DNA from 3 places in the Peribacillus sp. NJ4 genome. Region 2 is predicted to be linked to each of the others. Evidence: predicted binding sites of a transcription regulator. Region 2 holds the regulator's gene; each other region holds the start of a gene.
What was found. Region 2 encodes Rex, which represses fermentation and respiration genes when NADH is low (regulators of the CRP and FNR family bind a similar motif). Its sites were predicted from a motif close to TTGTGAAATATTTCACAA; they were not measured.

Region 1 (7,956 bases), on a different contig from region 2:
TCACAGAAACTGGAGGCAATCGGGTCATGAGTGACCATGAGGATTGTTGCTCCCTTTTTCTCCTGGAGTGTCGTGAGGGTATCCATTACCTGCTTGGCAGACTTGGAATCCAAATTACCTGTAGGTTCATCTGCTAAAATAATGGATGGTTCATGAATCATCGCTCTTGCACACGACGTTCGTTGCTGCTGACCTCCGGATATTTCAAAAGTCCGTTTTTCTAAAATCCCTTCAATCCCCAGAAGGTGTGCCAACTGATTTACCCTATTTTCCATTTCATCGAGTTTATAATGATCTAACGCTAAAGGAAGGAGGATATTTTCGCGAACGGTAAGTGTATCAAGAAGATTAAAGTCTTGAAAAACAAATCCAATCTCCCTCCTTCGAAACAAAGCCAGGTCCTGATTTTTTAATTCATTAGGATTTTGATCATTTAGAATGACTTTCCCGGTGGTGGGCTTATCAATCGTGGCCATTAAATTAAGCAGAGTGGTTTTCCCGCTGCCCGATGGACCCATCACTCCGACAAATTCCCCTTTCTGTACATTCATGGTGAAATTATCTAACGCTTTATGAAATAAATTCCCCTGCTTTTGAAAATAAGTTTTGGATAATTGCTCCGCTTTTAAAATCGACATCCTGCTACCTCCCTTTCTTACCACAAGTATAATGAATATAGTGGGAGGCTCCCATCGAAGTTTATTACATAACCGCTTAACTGCCTTACAATTTTGTCACCTTTCATGTAAGGTATTTGTATTAAAGAGAAATTCCACTGTAGTCCCTTCGGATACAGTCGATTGTATGGTAATCCCATGCCCAAGTCTGTTAACGATTTCCTTCACTAGATATAGTCCCATTCCAGTTGACTCTTGTTGGGCCCGCCCGTTCTCTCCTGTAAAAAATGGATCAAACACTCGTTTTACATCATGTGGGACAATTCCAATGCCCTGATCCGTTATCCTAAGTAAAACCTCTGACTTTTTTTCAAAAATGTTGAATGTTATGCTGTCATGCTCTCCCTGCCTTGAATATTTCAGTGCATTAAAGACCACCTGACTAATGGCAAAGTGAAGCCACTTACGATCCGACTGCACATATAAATTCTCATGCTCCGTGTCAAGTCTAGGATAAATGAACCGTTTGATGAACTGTTTCTTTTCCTCGTTAATCACTTGCTTGACTAGATTAATCAAGTCAACCCGCTCCGATTTTACATCCTCTGAAAAACGCTGCAGCCTTGCTCCATGCAAGATAATTTCCAGCCCTCTGCGAAAACGATCATTTTCTTCTTCAATCTCTTTAAGATAATCCTTCATCGTCTCATTCGAAAATGTCCTTTTCCCTTCTTGAACCAGTAAAGAAATGACGGAAACAGGTGTCTTCATTTGATGTACCCATTGGTGAATCAACAGTTCATATTGCTCCTTCTGATTGACCTGTTCTTGTAATTGTTCTATCGTAGCCTGGTTCATTTGTTGAAAAAGCTCAATCCACAATTTTTGTTCATTTGACAGGGGATCCCCAAAGGCTTCGACATATTCAAACGTCAAGCTCGGTTCTTGCTTCATCCTTACTAACTGATTAAGAAAACGGTAATGCCTTATGTAATCTATCGCTAAAAATAGTAACATCAAAAACAACGCGAGAATAAATAAATAGATGATATTGGAAATCGATATCTGATTTCCCGCTTCCAAAACGGCTAATGCATAAGCAATAATAAGCAGGCTTCCCAATAGAACAGTATAAAATATAAAATAAAGACGGTCTTTAATGTAGGATTTTAGCTTCACTTTTCTTCACCTTGCACTATTTTTAGTCGATATCCTTTTCCCCTGCTGGTTGTTATGGCATGCGTGGCGCCAATATCCTCAAGTTTTCTCCTCACTCTAGTGACATTGACAGTCAAAGTATTGTCATCAACAAATGAATCATCATTCCAAAGTGCTTCAAGTAAATCTTCACGCGAGACAATGGTGTCATACTGTCGTAGTAAACAACTCAATAATTTCAACTCATTTTGAGTTAACGTTACCTGTTTGTGTTGATATTCAATCATTGCTTTTTCCGTATAAAGCGTTAACCCATCCATTTCCTTTACTTGTTGTTGGAATGAAGATATTTCAGCATATTCACCATAAACCCTGCGTAGGGCGCTCTTTATTTTCGCTAGTACCACTTCCAAATGAAACGGTTTTGTTAAATAATCATCTCCCCCATATTCAATGGCCATGACTTGGTTCATTTCATCTGTCCTTGCAGAGATAAATATGATGGGAACCTTTGAAACCGTCCTTATTAGTCGGCACCAATGGAAACCATCATAATATGGCAGATTGATATCCAATAAAACCAAATCTGGCCTTATCTCCTGGAACTCCGCAAATACTTTGTCAAATTGCTTAACTTCAAAAACCTCATATCCATATCTTTTTATATAATTGACCAAGATTCCAGCTATTTTGACATCGTCTTCAATCAATAAGATTTTATACATTTCTTCACCTCTTTAACATAACAATCCTTACTATCACTCTTGCATATCATCAATCTTGTTATTGAATTTACAATAAAAAACCTTGAATGGTCTGAGCCAATCAAGGGGATTCAAATAAAATTAGATTTCCTCCGGGATTTTCAATCCCTCAATGAAGGACTTAAAACTCTCTGCAACTTTATAAATATTTTCATCCTGGCTTGATGGATCGGAATACCACCCCTGATCCCAGAAGTAAACTCCCTTTTCCTCTTCGTTATCTATCAGCAAGATTTTACCTGCACACGTATCATTGCCTATGATAATGCAATTCTTATGTAAGTCTTCTCTGTTTTCTTCATGCCATTTCTGTAAATCCAGTTCTTTATCCTGAAGCTCTAACCCATAAAGTACATTTAAGCAAACGAGTGTGTCTAATGCATCTACATAAAACTTACTGTTTTGCACTGCAGTTGTGCCGCCATTATGGGTAAGAAGAAATTGTTTATAATCCGCAGGGATTTCAAATCCCACAAATTTCTGAAAATTATTCACTGCTTCTTGTGTCGCTTTTCCATATCCCTTAATACTAACCATTCTACCAACTCCTATTCAGTTTATTGTCGCAAAAACAATTGATAATCTTATTCTTTAAGGCCATTTCACCTGCTTATAAAATGGGCCGGGTCCTACACAGTCAAATGGCATTGCACTCTGGTAAACTAAACTTTCCTTTTTCTTATTGAATGTCCTTAACAATAAATTATTCATTATTAGTTAGAAAATAACACTTTTTTGAATATATTAACATAATTTTACTATCCTTTTTAGTATTTTCTGATATTTTTTTTGACAATTTCGTTGCTTTTCATTAATAAAATAGTTTTATTTAAAAAAGAGTTTTTGTCGAAAAATCGATAAATCGTATAATTCGTAGATTAATTAGGAGTTTTCGATGATATATCTCCATTTTCGAAGATATATTCCCTCGCAGATAAACGAAACTTAACATTAAATATTATTCAATAAAAAAGGCGCCCAACCATCATCTTCGAGGTTGTGCGCCTTTTCCCTATCTATTTATTAATCCCATTACATCTCATACAATTTTATAGTCATCATAAGTAATTAATAACCTGCTCATAGAAACTGTCTCAGCACGAAGCTTATTCTTATCACGGCAATAAGCTATTATGGAACTATCAGGAAGTTTAGCAGTACAATTCCATTTTCTATATTTCTCACAATACCTGGAGGATATTTCAATAACTTCTCCACGGATCTTTAATATCCTGCGTTCTACCAAGGGCATCATCTCCAATTCGATAATATTATTTACCCTAAATCAGATAAAATATTCTTGGGTTCCATACTTGCATGGCAACTTCAAAGATTATGGACATTATAGTACAACAAACATACATGTGAAACTAAAGATGCCTATTTTAGGATTGATCACGGTGTAATAGCTGCATGTAGCCGTCATTAATTACTTGGACAAGCTATAGTACAAGCCACCCCTTATAGTAAAGTGAATCACAATCGTTATCTTATATAAAAAAAGTTAAATGTCCCTAATAAACGGCGATATTTAAGGTATTAAAACCAGAATAATCTTAATATTTTTTTGGAATATTAAGATAAATCGCAAAATCCACCTACTAGCTCTTAATAATAACTATAAAATTATATTCCTATCACAAAAAATATATTTGAAATTAAGGGATTAGAGTCGTATGATTAGTAGTATCGGCGGAAAACACATAAAACAAAATAATTAAGTTTAAAAGGGGAATTAGATATGGTAGATGTAGTCTCAAAACCTGAACATGAAACATTTAATATTTCTGCAAACCAAGAACAATTGGATATCCTAGATCAGCTTTTAAAGCCTGAGGTTCAGGAATCCTTGAACACTTTAGTTGAGCAGTTACCAAAGCTGACTGAGTTAGTGAATATTTTAACAAAGTCTTATGATTTCGCTCAATCAGTAGCGACTGATGATGTTTTGAAAAATGATACGGTCAGCGCCATTTCGGAGATCGCAGGACCTGTAGTCGGTTCAGTGAAAGGGCTTGCGGCTAATGCCATCGAAGCTAAGGATCGTGCTGAAGTGAATAATGATGTGATTGGTCTTTTTGGTCTGTTAAGAATGATGAAAGATCCGCAAGCACAAAAACTTTTCCGTTTCGCCCAAGCTTTTCTTGAAGTCTCTTCAGAACGTAAAAACCAAAAATAATTTGATAAACTTTCAGTAAGAACGGGGGATTAACTATGTCAAAACAAATCGTCATCTTAGGTGCAGGTTATGCTGGTTTACTATCTGCCTTATCCGTACGTGAATATTACAACAAGGATGAAGTGCAGGTTACAGTGGTGAACCAATTTCCAACGCACCAAATCATCACCGAATTGCACCGTCTTGCAGGCGGATCCATTTCTGAACAAGCTGTTTCCATTCCTTTGGAAAAACTTTTCAAAGGAAAAGATATCGACCTTGCCATTTCAAAAGTGGAGTCTTTCTCAGTCGATAAAAAAGAAGTGAAGCTTTCCAATGGCTCCACTTTATCTTATGATGCCCTGGTTGTTGCTTTGGGAAGCCAAACAGGATTCTTCGGCATTCCGGGACTTGAGGAAAACAGCATGGTCTTGAAATCCGTAAATGATGCAAACAAGATTTACAAACATATCGAAGATCGCATCCGTGAATATGCACAAACGAATAATGAAGCGGATGCAACGATCGTGATCGGCGGCGGCGGCTTGACGGGTGTCGAGTTAATCGGTGAAATCGTGGATCATTTCCCTAAAATCGCCAAAAAGTTCGGAGTGGACTTCAAGGACTTGAAAATCAAGCTTGTGGAAGCTGGTCCAAAAATCCTTCCGGTCCTGCCTGATCACTTAATCGAACGTGCCATGACAAGCTTGGAAGCACGCGGCGTTGAATTCTTGACAGGTCTGCCTGTTACGGGTGTTAAAGGAAACCAAATCGAATTGAAAGATGGACAAACGATAACTGCCAATACGCTTGTTTGGACAGGCGGAGTCGCAGCTCTTCCTATCGTAGGCGAATCAGGCCTTGAAGTGGATCGCGGCAAAGCAACCGTTAATGAGTATTTGCAATCCAAATCCCATAATGACGTTTTCGTCGTCGGGGACAGTGCCGTTGCATTCCCTCCAGAAGGCGGCCGTCCATACGCTCCTACTGCACAAAATGCTTGGCAAATGGGTGAGCTTGTTGGATACAACCTATATGCAGCCTTTGAAGGCAAGAAACTTGAAGAATTTTCACCAGTAAACTCAGGTACACTTGCGAGCCTTGGCCGTAAGGATGCGGTGGCAACCGTTGGGGCCAATAACACTTCCCTTAAAGGTCTGCCGGCTACATTGATGAAAGAAGCAAGTAATGTTCGCTATCTATCACACATCAAAGCCCTATTCAGTTTGGCTTATTAATTTTAGATAAAGCAATCATGAATTATAAAGGACCATTCATCATTTGATGAATGGTCCTCTTTGTAATTAAAGGGCTACAATTTAAAATCAAATCTTAACTTGGTTGATGCTGAATCTAAGGAAAAATCCCTCTGGTAATTTTGCATTTGTCAAAATCCGGAGTTCTTTTATGCGTTTATCATTATAAGAGGAAACTTTCATCAATTCTTCATCCATATAAGCAGGATGAGTCATTATCTCTACGCTTTCCCCATCCATTACCCTTCCCTTCAGGTTTTGAAAGTAGTCTTCAACCACCATTTCTCCATAAAAGTCATCCAGGAACACATCTGTAACGGTTTGAACCCCAGCAAGGTGCTTTCCAGCATTACGCACTGGCAATCCGTATTTATCGGATAGCTTTTGAATAACTGGCAGAAACTCTGTTATCCCGTGTACATGATGATGGCTGTCGAAATGAGTTGGTAACAGACTGAATTCCAAGAATCTTTCGATCTGTGCTGACCACTCCCTCTCCAAATCGCTCAAGGAAATACCGGCAGGGTCACCATATACCAAACCTTGCTTCTTAAAGAAACCAGATTCGTCAACTAAGCTAGGCACGTCGCTCAACAAAGGTTTTCCCCATGTCAGCACTAAGTGTATACCTACTTTCAACGACGGTGTCTTCTTTGCGATTTCAATCGCATGCTCCGTTGCTTTCGCATTCATCATAATCGTTGCCGAATTGACAATTCCATATTTGTGGCTATCCAAAATCCCATAATTCACCGCTTTAGTTAACCCGAAATCATCTGCATTTACAAGGACCTCAATCATGATAAATTATCCTGCAACTCCTTTTTTTCAAAAAACTGAGGCAGATAATCTTTATGTGCCTCAAGCATTTCGTCTAAGATAAGTTTCGCTACCCGATCACTTGGAACGAGTGGATTAATCGTCATGGCTAGCAATGCAGTATCATAGTCACCTGATACCGCAGCTTCGATGGCTACCCTTTCAAAGGATTTGATTTGCTGAATTAAACCGCGAACGGCGACTGGAAGCTCTCCTACATTGATTGGCTTGGGACCATCCTTAGTTATCACGCAACTGGTTTCAATAGCCGATCCATACGGGATGCCTTCAATCGCACCATGGTTGACGGTATTTACCGCTTGAATATCACGCTTATCCGTATGCATCGAGCAAATCAACCGTACAGCCGCATCACTGTAGTACGCACCTCCGCGCTCTTCAAGCTGCGGCGGCTTGATAGCCAGATCCTCGTCTTTGTAAAGCTCGAATAATCCTGCTTCAAGTCTTTGAACGACCTCAGCACGTGTTTCCCCTTTTTCAGCATCCTTCAATTCTTGGGCCAGTACATCACCCGTTTTATAATAGTAGTTGTGGTATGGACACGGAAACAGGTCCAACGCTCTAAGGAATTCCGGCTCCCAGCCCATTGCATGGATATTCTTCATCGTGACGGCTTTAGCTGGATCTGTAATCAGATTGATGATTTGATCTTTGACACTCTCCCCATCAACGAATACATCCAAGCCGTAAACCATATGGTTCAAACCAGCAAAGTCGATCCGGACTCTTGATGGCTCGACATCCATCAAATCCGCAACACCTCGTTCCATGCCAATCGGAACATTGCAAAGGCCGATGATCTTGGAAATATTACTGTGACGCAGAACTGCTTCCGTTACCATTCCTGCAGGGTTCGTGAAGTTAATCAGCCATGCATCCGGACATAACTCCTCCATTTCACGAGCAATATCCAGAATGACGGGAATCGTTCTAAAAGCCTTGAAAAGCCCGCCTGGTCCATTCGTCTCCTGTCCAATCACTCCATGTTTCAATGGAATCTTTTCATCAAGAGCCCTTGCTGCGAGCTGACCAACCCGCAGTTGGGTTGTTACATAATCCGCCCCTCTAAGCGCTTTCTTTCTGTCTAGAGTGAGATGGACATCAATATTCACACCGGCCTTTTCAATCATCCTTCTTGCCAAATCCCCGACAATTTCAAGCTT
Region 2 (7,956 bases):
ATGGCTTTCAATTCTGCAATTGCAGTATTGACCGCTTTCTCGATTCCTTTACGGATACCCATTGGGTTAGCACCAGCTGTTACGTTTTTAAGACCTTCACGGATCATGGCTTGTGCAAGAACCGTTGCAGTAGTTGTACCGTCACCAGCTACGTCGTTTGTTTTGCTTGCTACTTCAGCAACCAATTTCGCACCCATGTTTTCGAATGCATCTTCGAGTTCGATTTCTTTAGCGATCGTCACACCGTCATTAGTGATAAGCGGTGAACCGAATTTTTTCTCAAGAACCACGTTACGACCTTTTGGTCCAAGCGTTACTTTAACTGCATCTGCAAGTGCGTCCACACCACGAAGCATGGAGCGGCGTGCTTCTTCACTAAATTTAATTTCTTTAGCCATTTATAAGTACCTCCCTAAAATTTAAGAAAATTTTCGTTCAGTTAAGTATGATGTATAATTAGCCGATTACAGCTAGAATGTCGCTTTCACGTAAAATTAAGTATTCAGTATCTTCGTATTTAACTTCAGTACCTGCATATTTTGAGAAGATAATTAGATCGCCTTGGGCAACCTCTAAAGCAACACGTTCGCCATTTTCAAGGACACGGCCAGTACCAACAGCTACTACCTTACCTTCTTGTGGCTTTTCTTTTGCAGTATCAGGAAGAACAATACCGCTTGCAGTTTTTTCTTCAGATTGAACTAGTTCAATAATAACGCGATCACCTAATGGTTTTAACAAGTGAAACAACCTCCTCATATTCTCTTGATAATTTGTTTCATGATTATTAGCACTCTTCATCATCGAGTGCTAACACATTTATAATATTAAATAAACCGAGCCTTTTTTGCAAGTATCTTATCGAAAATTTTTTATTAATTTCTGATAAATTACGGGTATACTACTTTAGCATAATGATTCTTTTAACAAAGTGACTGAAATGTTTGATTAGGGGTACCTTTAAGTGGTGTTATGCTTCAATATTTGATACCATTTTGGAGTATGCGTTTATTGATTGTCCCCATATTTGGAACGTTCTAAGCGAAATGGGTGACAAAATAAAAGGAGTTTTCATTTTTGAAAAAAGAATATTGGTTCGTCATCATCACTTACATTGCCATGCAATTATCCAGTATCGTTGGGGTACCCATTTTCATGTTGATCGGGTCTTCAATTGGAATGCCTGCTGATGAACTCCAAGTGAAGTCTGCAGCATACTGGATCGTATTCAGCTTTCTCGTTGCTCTATCCTTGATTCTTTTTTTAATAAGAAAAGATATGAGGGAAAAGGTGGACACAAGGAATCAAGATTCTATTCCCATGTCCATATTATGGGCAATAGCAGGAGTGTTCATGGCTCTTTTTGCGCAAAGCATTGCCGGGAGCATTGAACAGATGCTTGGAGTGGAGCCTGAATCTGAAAATACGCAGCAGCTCATTTCACTCATTTACCAAGTCCCCATGGTCATTTTCGTCACTTCAGTAATTGGACCTATATTGGAAGAAATCATTTTCCGGAAAATCATTTTCGGATCACTTCATAAACGCTTTAACTTCTTTATTTCAGCTTTACTCAGTTCAGTTATTTTCGGCTTGGCGCATGGTGAATTGGAACATCTTCTTTTATATTCGGCAATGGGCTTCACCTTTGCTTTCCTTTATGCGAAAACGGGCCGCATCCTCGTGTCCATTAGCGCTCATGTTGCGATGAATACGCTTGTTATCATCCTTCAAGTGGTATATCGGAAAGATATTGAGAAGATGATAGATACTGCACAGGCATTCATCGGAGGTTTATTATGAAACGTCAATCACCATTATTCATGGGCATCATCTATGCAGGCTTAGGAGCTCTTTTTACCGCTATCGCGATTCAAACCGTCAGTTCTACAGGATGGGGAATCTTTGCCTACATACTTGTACTGATCGCGACCCTGGACTTTGGATCGGGATTACGCATGATCATGCTTCACTTTAAGATTAAAGCCGCCCAAAAAAATAAGAAAAAATAAAAAACGCTGCTATAACGCAGCGTTTTTTTCATTCCTCCAATGCAGCTTCTTCCATTACAGGATAATGTTTCAGAAAATAGATGAGCGACTGAAGCTCCACAGCCAGGTCAATATGATGAACCCTTATGGATGGAGGTACTGTCAGCCGTGCAGGTGTGAAATTCAATATTCCTTTTATATCGGCTTTGACTAGACGATCGGTTATCGTCTGGGCTACCTGGGCAGGCACTGTCAAAATAGCCGCAGTAATATTATTTTCCTGCAATAGTGTATCGATTTGATCCATATGGTAGATTGGCACATCAGCTATTTGCTTGCCGACCTTATCTTCAGAGACTTCGAATGCCATTTCAATCTTCGTATTATTATTTTTCATGAAATTGTAATTTAAAAAAGCGGTCCCTAAATTTCCTACCCCGATTAAAGCGACTTTTGTCAATTCATCCTGATCTAGTGTTTTTCTAAAGAAGGATAATAAATAATTGACATTGTAGCCGTAGCCTTTTTTCCCAAGCGCGCCAAAGTAGGAAAAATCACGGCGAATGGTAGCAGAATCCACTTTTACGGCTTCGCTTAGCTCTGCCGAGGAAACTCTTTGTTTGCCTGAGGAATGTAAGTTTTTTAAAAATCGATAATACAATGGCAACCTTTTGGCTGTTGCCTGCGGTATCTTTGGGTCATGGTTCATCATTCTTCCCCGCCTTCACACATGCTTTTCAACTTAATCTCTATCTGTTTGTTTTACTTGTCTTTTATAATCGTTGCTAGAAACTCCGCCTGTTTTCTCCACTAAGAATGTAGGCCCGATTACCATTCCCTTATCAATGGCCTTACACATGTCATAAATAGTCAAGGCAGTCACGGATGCAGCTGTTAACGCTTCCATTTCCACACCTGTACTCCCTTTTGTCTTAGCTTCCGTTTCAATCCTAAGCCTATATCCTTGATCTTCCTTTTCCCAATCAAAGGCTATATTGACCCCTTGCAGAGCAATGGGGTGGCACATCGGAATTATATTGGATGTATTCTTGCTGGCCATTATTCCTGCAACTTGTGCAACAGCCAGTACATCACCCTTTTTCATTTTCTGGTTCGTGACCAATTCATATATTTCATCGTTCAATAAAATGCTCGATTGAGCTATAGCCGTCCGGGTTGTTTCAGGCTTAGCACTCACATCAACCATTTTGGCCCTGCCTTGCTCATTAAAATGCGTTAAGTCTCCCATTTAAGTAACCCCTCCTAAATCATACACTATTATTCCACTTTATGTAACAGCTTGTTTTAGCTTGGAACCAAGCTGTTGCCGATAATAACTAAAATAAGTTACACTAACAATAATCAATTGAGGTGAAATCTATGATTTTATTACAAATCAATCAACTATCGAAATATTATGGAGCTGAACTTATTTTATCAAATATGAAGCTCGAAGTTCAAAATAAAGATCGAATTGCACTTGTTGGCCGTAATGGCGCCGGGAAATCCACTCTGCTAAAAATCATAGCCGGGCAAATTTCCCATGATGGCGGTGAAATAATCAAACCAAAAGGCGTCACCATCGGCTATATGGCCCAGGATACGGGACTGGAATCCGAACTTACCATTTGGGATGAGATGCTGACAGTATTCAAGGACCTTATAGAGCAAGAAAAAGAACTGCGTCGCCTTGAGGCCGATATAGCCAGACCTGACATCTTTGAAAACGAAGTAATTTACCAAAAAGTGTTGAATGAATATGACACTTTGATGGTAGCATTCAAAGAGAAGGGCGGTTATCAATATGAAGCGGATATCCGTTCCGTATTGCATGGACTTCAGTTTGCTGACTTTGACTATTCTACCCCAATTTCCACTTTAAGCGGTGGGCAAAAAACTAGACTCGCTTTAGGGAAACTGCTTTTAAGGAAACCGGATATATTGATTCTGGATGAGCCAACGAACCATTTGGATATCGAAACCCTCTCTTGGCTTGAGCAATATTTACAAGGCTACCAAGGAGCTGTTCTTATTGTTTCCCATGACCGCTATTTTCTAGATAAAGTCGTAAACCAGGTATATGAAATTTCCCGGAACAACATGAAAAAATACTATGGTAATTATAGTTCTTACCTAGAAGGCAAAGCGGAAGATTATGAGCGGGACATGAAGCTTTTCGAGAAACAACAAGGGGAAATCGAAAAGCTTCGCGACTTTGTCCAACGCAATATCACAAGGGCTTCCACCACGAAAAGAGCACAAAGCAGACGCAAACAGCTCGAAAAGATGGATGTTTTGGACAAGCCGCAAGGTGATGAAAAATCCGCAAATTTTTCATTCCAGATTGAAAAGCAAAGCGGAAATGAAGTGCTTCACCTTCAGGACTTGGCTATCGGCTACGAAGGGGAAATGGTATCAAAAAATATAAATTCCCGGATGACAAAAGGAGAGAGCATAGCTCTTGTTGGCCCAAATGGCGTTGGAAAATCAACGTTATTGAAAACGATCATCTCTAGACTGCCTGTACTTTCCGGGGATTTCCGTTTCGGAACGAACGTCGAAGTCAGTTACTACGATCAGGAACAGGCTAACCTTGTTTCCAATAAACGCGTACTCAATGAATTATGGGATGACTATCCCCTTAAACCGGAAAAGGACATACGCACCGTACTCGGTAATTTCCTTTTTAGCGGGGACGATGTTTTAAAAACCGTTTCCACACTAAGCGGCGGCGAAAAGGCCCGGCTTGCTCTAGCCAAAATGATGATGGAAAAAGGGAACTTTTTAATTCTTGATGAACCAACGAACCATTTAGACCTCGATAGTAAATTGGTGCTTGAAAACGCATTGATCGATTATCCGGGAACTATTCTTTTCGTTTCACATGACCGTTATTTCATTAATCGGATAGCAACGAAAGTGATCGAGCTCTCCAAAGACGGCAACGAAGAATTCCTCGGTGATTATGATTACTATGTGGAGAAGAAACAGGAGCAAGCGGAAATCAAAGCACTTGAAGAGGAAAATCAAGCGAAAACCTTAGATGTATTCGTAGAAAAAACAAATTATAAAATCGATAAAGAAGCAAAAAAAGCTGAACGTCAGCGAAAACGGCGCATTGAGGATATCGAGGCTGCCATGGAGCTTCTTGAAACCGAAATAAACGAGTATAATGAACTACTTTGTGACCCAAATGTTTTCCAAGATCATGAGAAAGTAATGGAAGTCCAAACAAAGCTTGATAAAGCACAGGAAAAATTAGACCGGCTTCTCGAAGAATGGGCTGAGCTGGAAGAATGACAATTGACCGAGTCAAATGACTCGGTCTTTTCTTTTTCAGGTAAAATGTTTCGGAAAGTTATCCACAAACTTGTTAACAAATCACTTACCGTTTACTAGGGATTAATTTGAGTTATGCACATTATCCACAGAAACATATCCACTTATCCACAAAACCACCCATTTATACACATCCAGTATGATTGTCAAAAAAACTTTATCCACAGAATATTCTATTTTTTTATTAAAGACGATAAAAAGGCAGGATGCCGAAGTTCGGAATCCTGCCTTCTCGTCAATCAAAATGCTTCTATATCCAATCCAGGATTTCCGTTCAAATCCAATCCAGAGCGCTTTCCTTTTTCAAACATGACACTGCCAGCAGCACCGATCATGGCCGCATTGTCCGTACAAAGGTAGAGGGGCGGAATCGATATATCCATAGGTAAATCCTTAAAAGCTTCCGTTAACGCTTCCCTCAGGCCTTTATTTGCGGCAACTCCTCCCGCAAGCAGTACCTGCTTCACATTATATTCCTTTGCAGCCTTTACAGCTTTCATTACAAGCACTTCTATAACGCTTGCTTGGAAACTTGCCGCTAGATCTTTAGGTTCAATTTCTTCCCCGCGCTGTTCTGCATTATGCAAAGTGTTGATTACTGCTGATTTCAACCCACTGAAAGAAAAGTCATAGCTGCCATCCAACCATGCCCGGGGCAGTTTCAAAGTTGGTGAGCCTTCTTGCGCAAGCCTATCTATATGCGGTCCACCAGGATAAGGGAGCCCCAAAGTTCGAGCCACTTTATCATACGCCTCTCCTGCTGCATCATCCCGCGTCTCCCCTATCACCTTGAAAGAACCCGGTTCTTCTAAAAGCACCAATTCCGTATGACCTCCCGAAACGACTAAAGAAAGGGCAGGATATTGGATTTCCTGAATAAGTCTATTTGCATAGATATGGCCCGCAATATGATGCGTACCAACAATCGGGATTCCATGTGCGAAAGCTACAGCCTTAGCTGCATTCACGCCTATTAATAGTGCCCCTACAAGTCCGGGGCCTTCTGTAACGGCAATGGCATCCAAATCTTCATATGTCACACCTGCCTGGAGCAGTGCCTCTTCAAGAACAATCGTAATTTGCTCTACATGGTGACGGGAAGCTATTTCGGGCACGACACCGCCAAAACGTTTATGGCTTTCTATTTGTGAAGCCACGACATTGCTCAGTATTTCTGTTCCATTTTTTATGACAGCTGCAGCAGTTTCGTCGCAGCTGGTTTCAATTCCTAATATAAGTTGATCTGTTTTCATGAAAAATTCACCCACATAACATAAGCATCTTCTTGATTATCTGTATAATAATTTTTCCGGATTCCACCCATTTGGAAACCTAGTTTTTCGTAAAGTGAGATGGCGACTGCATTACTGACACGAACCTCAAGCGTCATCCTCACCACACCCATCGCAATGGAGATTTCAATCATCTTCCTGAGCAAGGCTTCTCCAAGCTTTTGCCCTCGGTATTCAGGTAAAATAGCAATATTGGTAATGTGCGATTCATCAATGACGATCCACGCACCGCAATAACCGGCAATTTTCCCCTCATCCTCTATCACCATGTACACAGCATATTGATTATGATTCAATTCATTAAAAAAGGCTTCCCGGCTCCAAGGCAATGTAAAGGACTGCTTTTCCACGTTAAGCACTTGGTCGATATCTTCCGTTTTCATCTTTCGGAACGTCAATGTTTTACTCATAATAATCGGTCGCTTTCCTTTTTTATTTCCCCTGCTGTTCAAGCCACTTAGCTTCTGCTTCAGCCATACGAATATAATTCGGTACAAACTGGTGAACATCCACTTCGTCCTTCTCAAGACCAATGAAAGCAAGTTCGCTTGGTCTTGAGTTAAAGGACTGTACCGGAGCAAATACTGCTAAATTGCCCAATGCATCCGTAATAGCATCCCGATGGATATCCACATCTTGACCAACAAATAAAACGGGACGATTTAATTCCTTCAATCGAATCGCCCACTCAGAGGATAGAATATTACAATCTTCCATGACTGTTTTTAACAAATCGTTTTCCATTTCATATAATCCAGTATAAATCTGCCCTCTTCTTGCATCGAACAAGGGAGATATCAACCCGTTAAAATAACGTCCATTGGCTGCTAAAACTTCCAAACTGGATACACCTGATAACGGAATCTGAAGCGTCCATGCCAAGGTTTTCGCAATCGTCACACCAATCCTGACGCCTGTATAGGAGCCTGGACCTTGAGCGACCACTATCTTTGTCAATTCCTTAGGATTAGTATCACAATCACTTAGCAGCGTTTCAATTGCTGGCATTACCCGAACCGAATGATTTTTCTTTAGGTTCGTCGTATACTCACCAATTACTTGACTCCCGTTTACCAGTGCAATCCCTAATGTAAAATTCGATGTATCTATAGCTAAAACCTTCATCAAATAATCTCCTTACATAACGTTACATATCGTTCGCCTTTGGCCTCTAAGACAATACGCCTGCTTGTATCACTAAGACGATAAATATATATGGTCAAGATTTCATCCGGGAGATGATCCTTTATTAAATGGGCCCATTCAACGACAGTCACACCATCACCTTCAAAATATTCATCAAAGCCTAAATCTTCTTCTGATTCACTTACCCG
Region 3 (7,956 bases), on a different contig from region 2:
CGATAACCTTGCAAAACTCATAGATAGAAGGAAGGCCTCTGATTGATCATCAGGGGTCTTTTATTTGAAAATGTAGTTAAAAAGTTTTTAATAGTATTGAAAGTGTTGATATCGGAAAAAATGATAGTGTATTTATACTGTTTATCAGATTTTTCATATAGTCTCGAATACCTAAAAGTGAATAGCGGCGTCTTCTATTTGTCAAGGTTTACATTATAGATATGTTAAAAAATAGAAAAGATTTGACAAATTTGTGAAATGTCATAAAATAGAAAGAAAGGGGATGAAATTATGGAAGCTAATCAGAAGATGTTGGATGCAGTGAAATGGGTATCGGGCACAGGTTGCGTAATCGGAATTATTATTTTTGCTTTAAGTTTTTTTGTAAGCGATTACAATAAGGATTATATATTTACCGCTGTTGGAATCGCCATCACACTAAGCGCAGCTGCCATTTTTCTAGTTGGTATATTTTTTGTCCTGACAGAAGAAATGGTAATGAATACACATAAAGGCCAAAGAATTGAATCGGAAACGACTAAAATCATAAAAATGAAATCAAAGGCTAAAACTCAAACAAAAAGAAGTACAGAATTCAGTAACTAAAACGAGGAATATAGCGTAATACACTGGCTTTCTATCATCAGATTCACTTGTATGGATGAACAAAACGAGTTGTTCGTTGGCTTGCAGAATCTTAGCCAATTTAACCCCAAGTATTGAATGCGCTTTCATTCCGTGTGTTGCTTGTACATCCAAACCAAACTGCCTGCACGCCAGGAAGTTCTCACCTTCAATTTTAAACTATATCCACGAGAAAAGGACACTTTTAAAAAGTCCTTTTTTCGTGGATTTTTTTATGTGTTTTTACCTGAAGATACAAAAGGGAAGCACGTATCAATATGGGGGTATTGAGTAAAGGGTTTCCAAAAGGTGGAATTGATTGAACACCAAATGTACTTTTTAAAAAATGGTTTTTGGCCTGTCCTCTGACTGATAAACTTGAACAGTTGCAACAGGTTGATTGATCCCTGAATTACTTCACCCCACGACTACTGCTAAACGGCTGTTTAGGAATACTGACAGGGCAATAAAATAAGTATTGCGAGGAGAAAGAACCCAATTACATTTCACGCTCGTTGTTTCCTTATATATATATAATATTTACCTGTGTTGGATCATTAGGGTATTGAAGCATGGATGCAAGATCGTGTACAATGCGGCTACCATTTAAAAACTTCCATGGCCGAGTGAAAAAAATCCGCTTTAAATCATGTTTTCCAAAGATAGATACCTAATTAACAGGATAGGTAATATAATTCATAATCTTTATAAGTCTTGAGGCAATAAACGAGGTGAATATAATGTGAAAATTTTATTTCATTATATTAGAGTAATATTAAACGGAAAGTGGATCAGTTCTATCTGCAATCCTGTACTGATAAGTGAAGTTTCTGTAGGTAAGTTATTAAACATTTATTATATTTCATTTGCTGAAGATTTTCGAACATTTCAGTTCATTTACCATCTTCTTACTGCTCTTTAATGAACTTTATGTGACAGATGTCACTTTATATTGTCTTTTTTTACACTTGGGATTAATATTGGTATGTCGGGATTTGTGAACATGGTAACACTTTGTCCGAATAATTACCAATAGGAATTTTATTATGTAAGAAAGGGGTAGTACTATGAAAATAAAATGGGCTCTATTAACTATACTTTTTACAATTGCCACTGTGCTAACCGGTTGCGATAACCCATTAATGGTCTTGGACCCTAAAGGGCCAGTAGCTGCAACACAAGCAGATGTTATTATGATTTCGATATGGACAATGGCCTTTGTCGTCCTTGTCGTTATGGTACTGTATATCTTCATGATAATGAAATATCGTGCTTCCAAACAGCGTGATGATTATGAACCACCTCATATTGAAGGAAGTAAGGTTCTTGAAATAATTTGGGTAGCGATCCCAATTTTAATCGTCGCTTTCCTATCCGTTGTTACTGTTAAAACAACAAATGAAGTTGAGGCAACACCTAAAGGATACGGAGATCAAGAACCTTTAATTATTTACGCTTCATCTTCCAACTGGAAGTGGCATTTTAGTTATCCGGAAGAAGATATCGAAACAGTTAACTATCTGTTTTTACCGACTAACCGACCAATTGAATTTAAACTTTATTCATATGGTCCAATCTCGAGTTTCTGGATTCCACAACTTGGAGGACAAAAATACGCGATGTCGAACATGGTTAATACGTTGCACTTAGCAGCTGATGTACCAGGAGAGTATATGGGTCGAAATTCAAACTTCAGTGGTTCAGGTTTTGCTCAGCAAACGTTTAACGTTAATGTACTGTCTGCAAAAGAATACGATAAATGGGTAGATGAAATTAAAGCTACTGCTGAACCGATTACTGAGAAAAAATTCAATGAATTATTAGAACCTGGTCATGTGGGACAATCCACTTACACTGGAACTCACTTAGAGTTTTCTCCAGCTCCTGAAGGGGAACATGCTGGTCATGGTAACCACGGATCTTCTGATACTGAAGAAAGTGATTCCAAGGATTCACACGAGGAACATTCAGAACACAGCAACATGAATCATGATCACTAAGAATTAATTTCGTTCGATAAAACATCTAGGTTTACAAGATAAGGAATATTTTCCTGAAAGGAGTCACAAAAGTATGGATTACTTTGATCGATTTGCCGTACCTCATCCAAGTCCTGCGATTTATGCATCCATGGTTGCCATTGGCTTAACCATGATTGCGGTTGTTGCCGGAATTACCTATTTTAAAAAATGGGGTTACTTATGGCGTGAGTGGTTAACAACGGTTGACCATAAACGTATTGGTATCATGTACATCTTGGCAGCACTGCTTATGCTCTTCCGTGGTGGCGTTGATGCCCTCATGATGCGTGCTCAAACGGCTATTCCAGATAACGGTCTTTTGGATGGGCAGCATTATAATGAGGTATTTACAACACATGGGGTTGTCATGATCCTGTTCATGGCTATGCCATTTATCATTGGGTTAATGAACATTGTCACACCATTACAAATTGGAGCGCGTGACGTAGCATTCCCACGTCTAAACGCAGTCAGCTTCTGGTTATTCTTCATGGGGGCAATGCTATTTAACATCTCTTTCGTAGTTGGTGGTTCTCCTGATGCAGGTTGGACATCTTACTTCCCGCTGGCAAGTAATGATTTCAGTGAATCAGTTGGTTCGAACTATTACGCGATTGCAATTCAAATAGCTGGTATCGGTACATTACTGACTGGTATCAACTTTATCGTAACAATCTTGAAAATGAGAGCACCTGGCATGAACTTAATGAAAATGCCAATGTTCACATGGTCTATCTTGATCACAAACTTCATTATCGTTTTCGCTTTCCCTGTATTGACAGTGGCACTTGCGTTGATGACAATGGATCGTCTATTCGGAACTCAATTCTTTACGATGGCCAATGGCGGTAGCGATATGCTTTGGGCGAACTTGTTCTGGGTTTGGGGACATCCTGAAGTTTATATAGTAATACTTCCAGCTTTCGGTATTTACAGTGAAATCATTTCGACATTTGCACGTCGTAACCTGTACGGATATAATTCGATGGTTATCTCCATGGTAGCTATTTCTACTCTATCTTTCATTGTATGGGCTCACCATTTCTATACAATGGGTCACGGTGCAATGGTTAATGGTATCTTCTCGATTACCACAATGGCAATTGCCGTTCCGACCGGTGTTAAGATTTTCAACTGGTTGTTCACACTTTGGAAAGGTAAAATCGTTTTTACCGTCCCAATGTTATACTCGTTAGCTTTCATTCCGATTTTCACTCTCGGTGGGGTAACTGGGGTTATGCTTGCAATGGCGAGTGCTGACTACCAATACCACAATACAATGTTCTTAGTAGCTCACTTCCATTACGTTTTAATCCCTGGTACTGTATTTGCCGTACTTGCTGGTTTTACGTACTGGTGGCCAAAAATGTTTGGCTTCATGTTGAGCGAAAAAATTGGGAAATGGTCGTTCTGGTTCATTACAATCGGCTTTAATGTAACATTCTTCCCGATGTTCATCACTGGTTTAGATGGGCAGGCACGTCGTATGTATACGTACTCTGAATCAACGGGCTATGGTCCATTGAATATGCTTTCTTTCGTTGGAGCAATTGGCTTAGCAATAGGTTTTGCACTTATTGTGTACAATATCTATTGGAGCACTCGTTATGCATCAAGAAATATTTCAAACGATCCATGGGATGCACGTTCTCTAGAGTGGGCTACCCATACACCAATTCCAGAATATAACTTTGCAATTGTGCCTACAGTTGATTCTACAGAAGCATTCTGGGATTCTAAGAAAAAGGGCTTTAAATTATTTGGTGGTAAAGTAGAAAAGATTCATATGCCAAATAACAGTGGCGTGCCGTTTATCATGAGCTGTATCTTCTTCGTTTGGGGCTTTGCAATGGTATTCAGCATGTGGATCATTGCAATCATTGCAACGATCGGTATCTTTGCTTGTATGATTCACCGTTCATTCGAAAAAGATCACGGACGTTATATCTCTGTTGAAGAGATCGAAGAAACTGAAAATAAATTGCGAGGTGCTAAGTAATGAAAATAGATAACTCGCTGCCACTAGAATATAGCACGGAAGAAAATCGCTTAAAGATTTTTGGATTCTGGATTTTCCTTGGGGCAGAAATAGCTCTTTTCGCTACACTGTTCGCCACTTATTTTGTATTAGTTGATGGAACTGGAAATGGTCCAACAGGGGAACATCTTTTTAAAGTCCCAACCTTAATGTTTCAAACAATCTTTCTTTTAACTAGTAGTTTTACCATAGGTCTTGGAATCAATGCAATGAGACTTGGCAGGCAGAAAGCAACGATTGGTTTCTTCATTATCACCCTTATTCTTGGTTTAGGCTTCTTGGGAGTCGAAATTTATGAATTCGTGGAGTATGTACATGAAGGAGCAACCATTCAAACAAGTGCTTTCTTATCTAGTTTGTTTACATTACTAGGTACGCATGGAGCTCACGTTACACTTGGTTTATTCTGGGGAACCTTCATCGTCATGCAGATTAAAAAGCGCGGTATGACTCCAGAAACAACAAACAAGGCTTTCATCTTTTCACTTTACTGGCATTTCTTGGACGTTGTCTGGATCTTCATCTTCAGTTTCGTCTACCTGAAAGGAATGATGTAATATGAAAGAATTATTCCCACGGGGCCAAGTTATGGGATTTGCCTTTTCACTAGTCCTGACTTTGGTCGCACTATCAGTTATTGTGTTTGATCTCTCACTTAAAATGGGTGTGATCATCCTGCTTGTTACAGCTTTCATGCAAGCTGCACTGCAATTGGTTATGTTCATGCACGCAGGTGAGTCTGAAGATAAAGCATCGATTTACACAAACGTTTATTACGGATTGTTCGTTGCATTGGTTACAATTTTCGGTACAATGCTAACAATGATTTGGGGATATCAATAATCGATTGAAAAGCTGGGCGTCTTGAAGACGCCCAGCTTTTTTGTATTTAATAAGTAGAAATTCATATACCACTCTAACCACTTCGTTCATAGAAATTTGTTAAGAAGGGTGTGGATGAAACCATTTTGTTTAGTATAACCATTTCGGAACATTATATTCATAAGGGCAAAATTTACTCTTTTTGAAGCGCTCCCGTGCGTTTAAGTGCGATGTTTTACTAAAGTAAAACGTTAATATAAAAGACACATTTTCTAAGAAAAACTATCTGATCCTTTGATATAATAATCTATATAAGAAATTAATATATGACGTAGCGGAGATGATGAAATATGACATTGCCGGTTTTGATTTTGACAATTCTATTAAGTTTGCTTAAATTATTAGTTACCTGCCTTCCAACCGATGCAGTGAATTGGATTATCAGCAAATTTAAAATACATTCAGAACTTAGTGACGAGAATGCAATCGTAACCTTTGACGGAAGACGTTTGGAAAGTGAAGATAAAATAAAAGTTATTAATTATTTTAATAAGGCTAAATTTTTGAAAAAGAATCATATATTCCCTGGTAATGAGCAATTGTTTTTACATCCAGAGAACAGTGGGACTCCATTAGTCATTGATACTAAAAGAGGTAAAAAAGATGTTAGGTTATTTGTGTACATGTACAACGACCGTGTGGATGTAGTTAAGCAGTACAGGAAGAAATTAGTTTCGTATAGTCTGCTTTCCGATAGCCTCCAAGAACGCTCTATGCCATTAAGTTTAAATTAAAAGACATTAAAAATGGCAATCTTTAAAAAAGAACATCTCAGACTGTAGGCAACTCGAAAGAAAAGCGAGTTTGCCTGCAGTTTTTTTATTTAAAAAAGGTTCCAGTTGTTTTCAGACGCTCCCTTTCCGCCGACTGTCTGCAAAGCCACCTCGCCGCAAGCGTCTTTGGTGACTCGGTAAGCTGGTTTTTCGGCAGGAGTGTCGTGAAATTTCTTCAATCCAGTGAGGTTTCATCCCATATTAAAGAGAAAAGTATCCTGGAGTATACACTGTCTGTTTTAAAAATATCGTAATGATTCCCTCGGTAATCGCGATAGGGATATGGGATTAGGCCATTCCGTATCCCATTTTGTCGACAAACTGAGGCGGTCTTTAAAAAGATCGTCTTAATTTCTAAATTACTTGTTATTCAAATTGATTGTTGTAACGTTAAAAACGTTTTAAAATTATTGTCACAAGAAAAAACGATTATGTGGATTATATGGGAAAATCGCTATCGAGGGTTCTTTAGAGAATAATACAAATGAAATACAGAAATCAGGATTGAAAAGGGTTTTAAATGTTAATTAATATAAAAACAAAGTGCATAGTGATTTTGGTGAGTTATATCTAAAAAGGTAATAAAAAAAGCAGGTATCTAAATCGATGCCTGCCTTTTTATGCTTTCCATTGTTTTTCCACTTGATGAAGGGCTTGTTGTAAAATTTCTTCTTGATTAGTACCCGGTTTAGTAAGGACGTTAGTTTGATAAGATTTTCCTTGGAAATCAACTGTTACTGTAACTTTTAACATTATGCATCGTTCCTTTCTAGTATTAAATGGGATGGTTGTACTACTTCTTTTATACCCGTGGGAGGAGATTTTTCAAACATTGCGGAAGTAGCAAAAGTTGAGATTTAATATTCAAAATTATCTGATATTTAGCGAGAGATGTCAATACTTTTTTTTGAACCGCTAAATAAAGACGACCTGGCATGTGTGATTATTACAGCCAGGTTGTTTTTTAAAATTAACTATATTCATATTTTGGTTAAGATAATACCGATTAATGCTGCAAGAACGCCGGCAATTTGATAGGATTTTAGTTTTTCTTTGAATAAATAACATCCTGCGAAAACGACAACTAAACAATTTAGGCTGACGACAGGGAAGATGATGCTTGCGATGCCGGTATTCAACGCATAGAAATAACATCCATAGGCTATGATGCTTAAAAAACCTACGATGGAACCAATTTTGACTTCCTGTAGCTTGATTTTTTCTTTCTTAAAGGATAGAACTGAAAGTAGATAAAGAGTTCCGCCCCCATACATTGATACAAGGATGTCGAGGGAGTTTAAATGAAGCCGTGTTGATGTCGTCATCAGAATGCCGAGTACACCAAAAGATAATATGGAAAATAATGTGTGCATCATCCAAGGTAAATATTGGTGGTTGCCCTTGGCGTTAGGTGTATACTGAATGACAAGGGTTGCAAGCAGCATGCAGATGATTCCGCTCCACTGCAGCGAAGAAATATGCTCATGAAAAATTAATGCAGCACATAGGATGGGAAATATTGCATTCGCTGCGATTAATGGTGATGTTAAACTTGCCGGCCCTTTTTCAAAGGCACTTGCCATCTGGATATTACCATTAGCGTTCAGGACACCAATTG

Region 1: QUF94_RS18175 (helical membrane plugin domain-containing protein) is a predicted target of Rex. The motif match lies at 4,004-4,021, and genes of this name have one in related genera.
Region 3: qoxA (cytochrome aa3 quinol oxidase subunit II) is a predicted target of Rex. The motif match lies at 1,555-1,572, and genes of this name have one in related genera.

What each region holds. Positions count from the first base shown of each region.
Region 1 is NZ_JAUCFQ010000001.1:3,649,980-3,657,935, forward strand. It holds gene QUF94_RS18155 (ABC transporter ATP-binding protein) at 1-638, opposite strand, end outside; gene QUF94_RS18160 (sensor histidine kinase) at 735-1,796, opposite strand; gene QUF94_RS18165 (response regulator transcription factor) at 1,793-2,500, opposite strand; gene QUF94_RS18170 (SMI1/KNR4 family protein) at 2,621-3,076, opposite strand; gene QUF94_RS18175 (helical membrane plugin domain-containing protein) at 4,281-4,718, shown strand; gene QUF94_RS18180 (NAD(P)/FAD-dependent oxidoreductase) at 4,754-5,935, shown strand; gene chbG (chitin disaccharide deacetylase) at 6,023-6,754, opposite strand; gene QUF94_RS18190 (6-phospho-beta-glucosidase) at 6,751-7,956, opposite strand, start outside.
Region 2 is NZ_JAUCFQ010000006.1:207,478-215,433, reverse strand. It holds gene groL (chaperonin GroEL) at 1-398, opposite strand, end outside; gene groES (co-chaperone GroES) at 457-741, opposite strand; gene QUF94_RS27185 (CPBP family intramembrane glutamic endopeptidase) at 1,078-1,803, shown strand; gene QUF94_RS27180 (YdiK family protein) at 1,800-2,012, shown strand; gene QUF94_RS27175 (redox-sensing transcriptional repressor Rex) at 2,041-2,703, opposite strand; gene moaC (cyclic pyranopterin monophosphate synthase MoaC) at 2,734-3,240, opposite strand; gene QUF94_RS27165 (ABC transporter ATP-binding protein) at 3,372-5,291, shown strand; gene tsaD (tRNA (adenosine(37)-N6)-threonylcarbamoyltransferase complex transferase subunit TsaD) at 5,570-6,583, opposite strand; gene rimI (ribosomal protein S18-alanine N-acetyltransferase) at 6,580-7,032, opposite strand; gene tsaB (tRNA (adenosine(37)-N6)-threonylcarbamoyltransferase complex dimerization subunit type 1 TsaB) at 7,055-7,747, opposite strand; gene tsaE (tRNA (adenosine(37)-N6)-threonylcarbamoyltransferase complex ATPase subunit type 1 TsaE) at 7,747-7,956, opposite strand, start outside.
Region 3 is NZ_JAUCFQ010000001.1:4,900,400-4,908,355, reverse strand. It holds gene QUF94_RS24530 (S1C family serine protease) at 1-23, shown strand, start outside; gene QUF94_RS24525 (hypothetical protein) at 292-606, shown strand; gene qoxA (cytochrome aa3 quinol oxidase subunit II) at 1,692-2,624, shown strand; gene qoxB (cytochrome aa3 quinol oxidase subunit I) at 2,698-4,644, shown strand; gene qoxC (cytochrome aa3 quinol oxidase subunit III) at 4,644-5,240, shown strand; gene qoxD (cytochrome aa3 quinol oxidase subunit IV) at 5,242-5,526, shown strand; gene QUF94_RS24500 (YfmQ family protein) at 5,856-6,299, shown strand; gene QUF94_RS24495 (BA3454 family stress response protein) at 6,957-7,091, opposite strand; gene QUF94_RS24490 (DMT family transporter) at 7,319-7,956, opposite strand, start outside.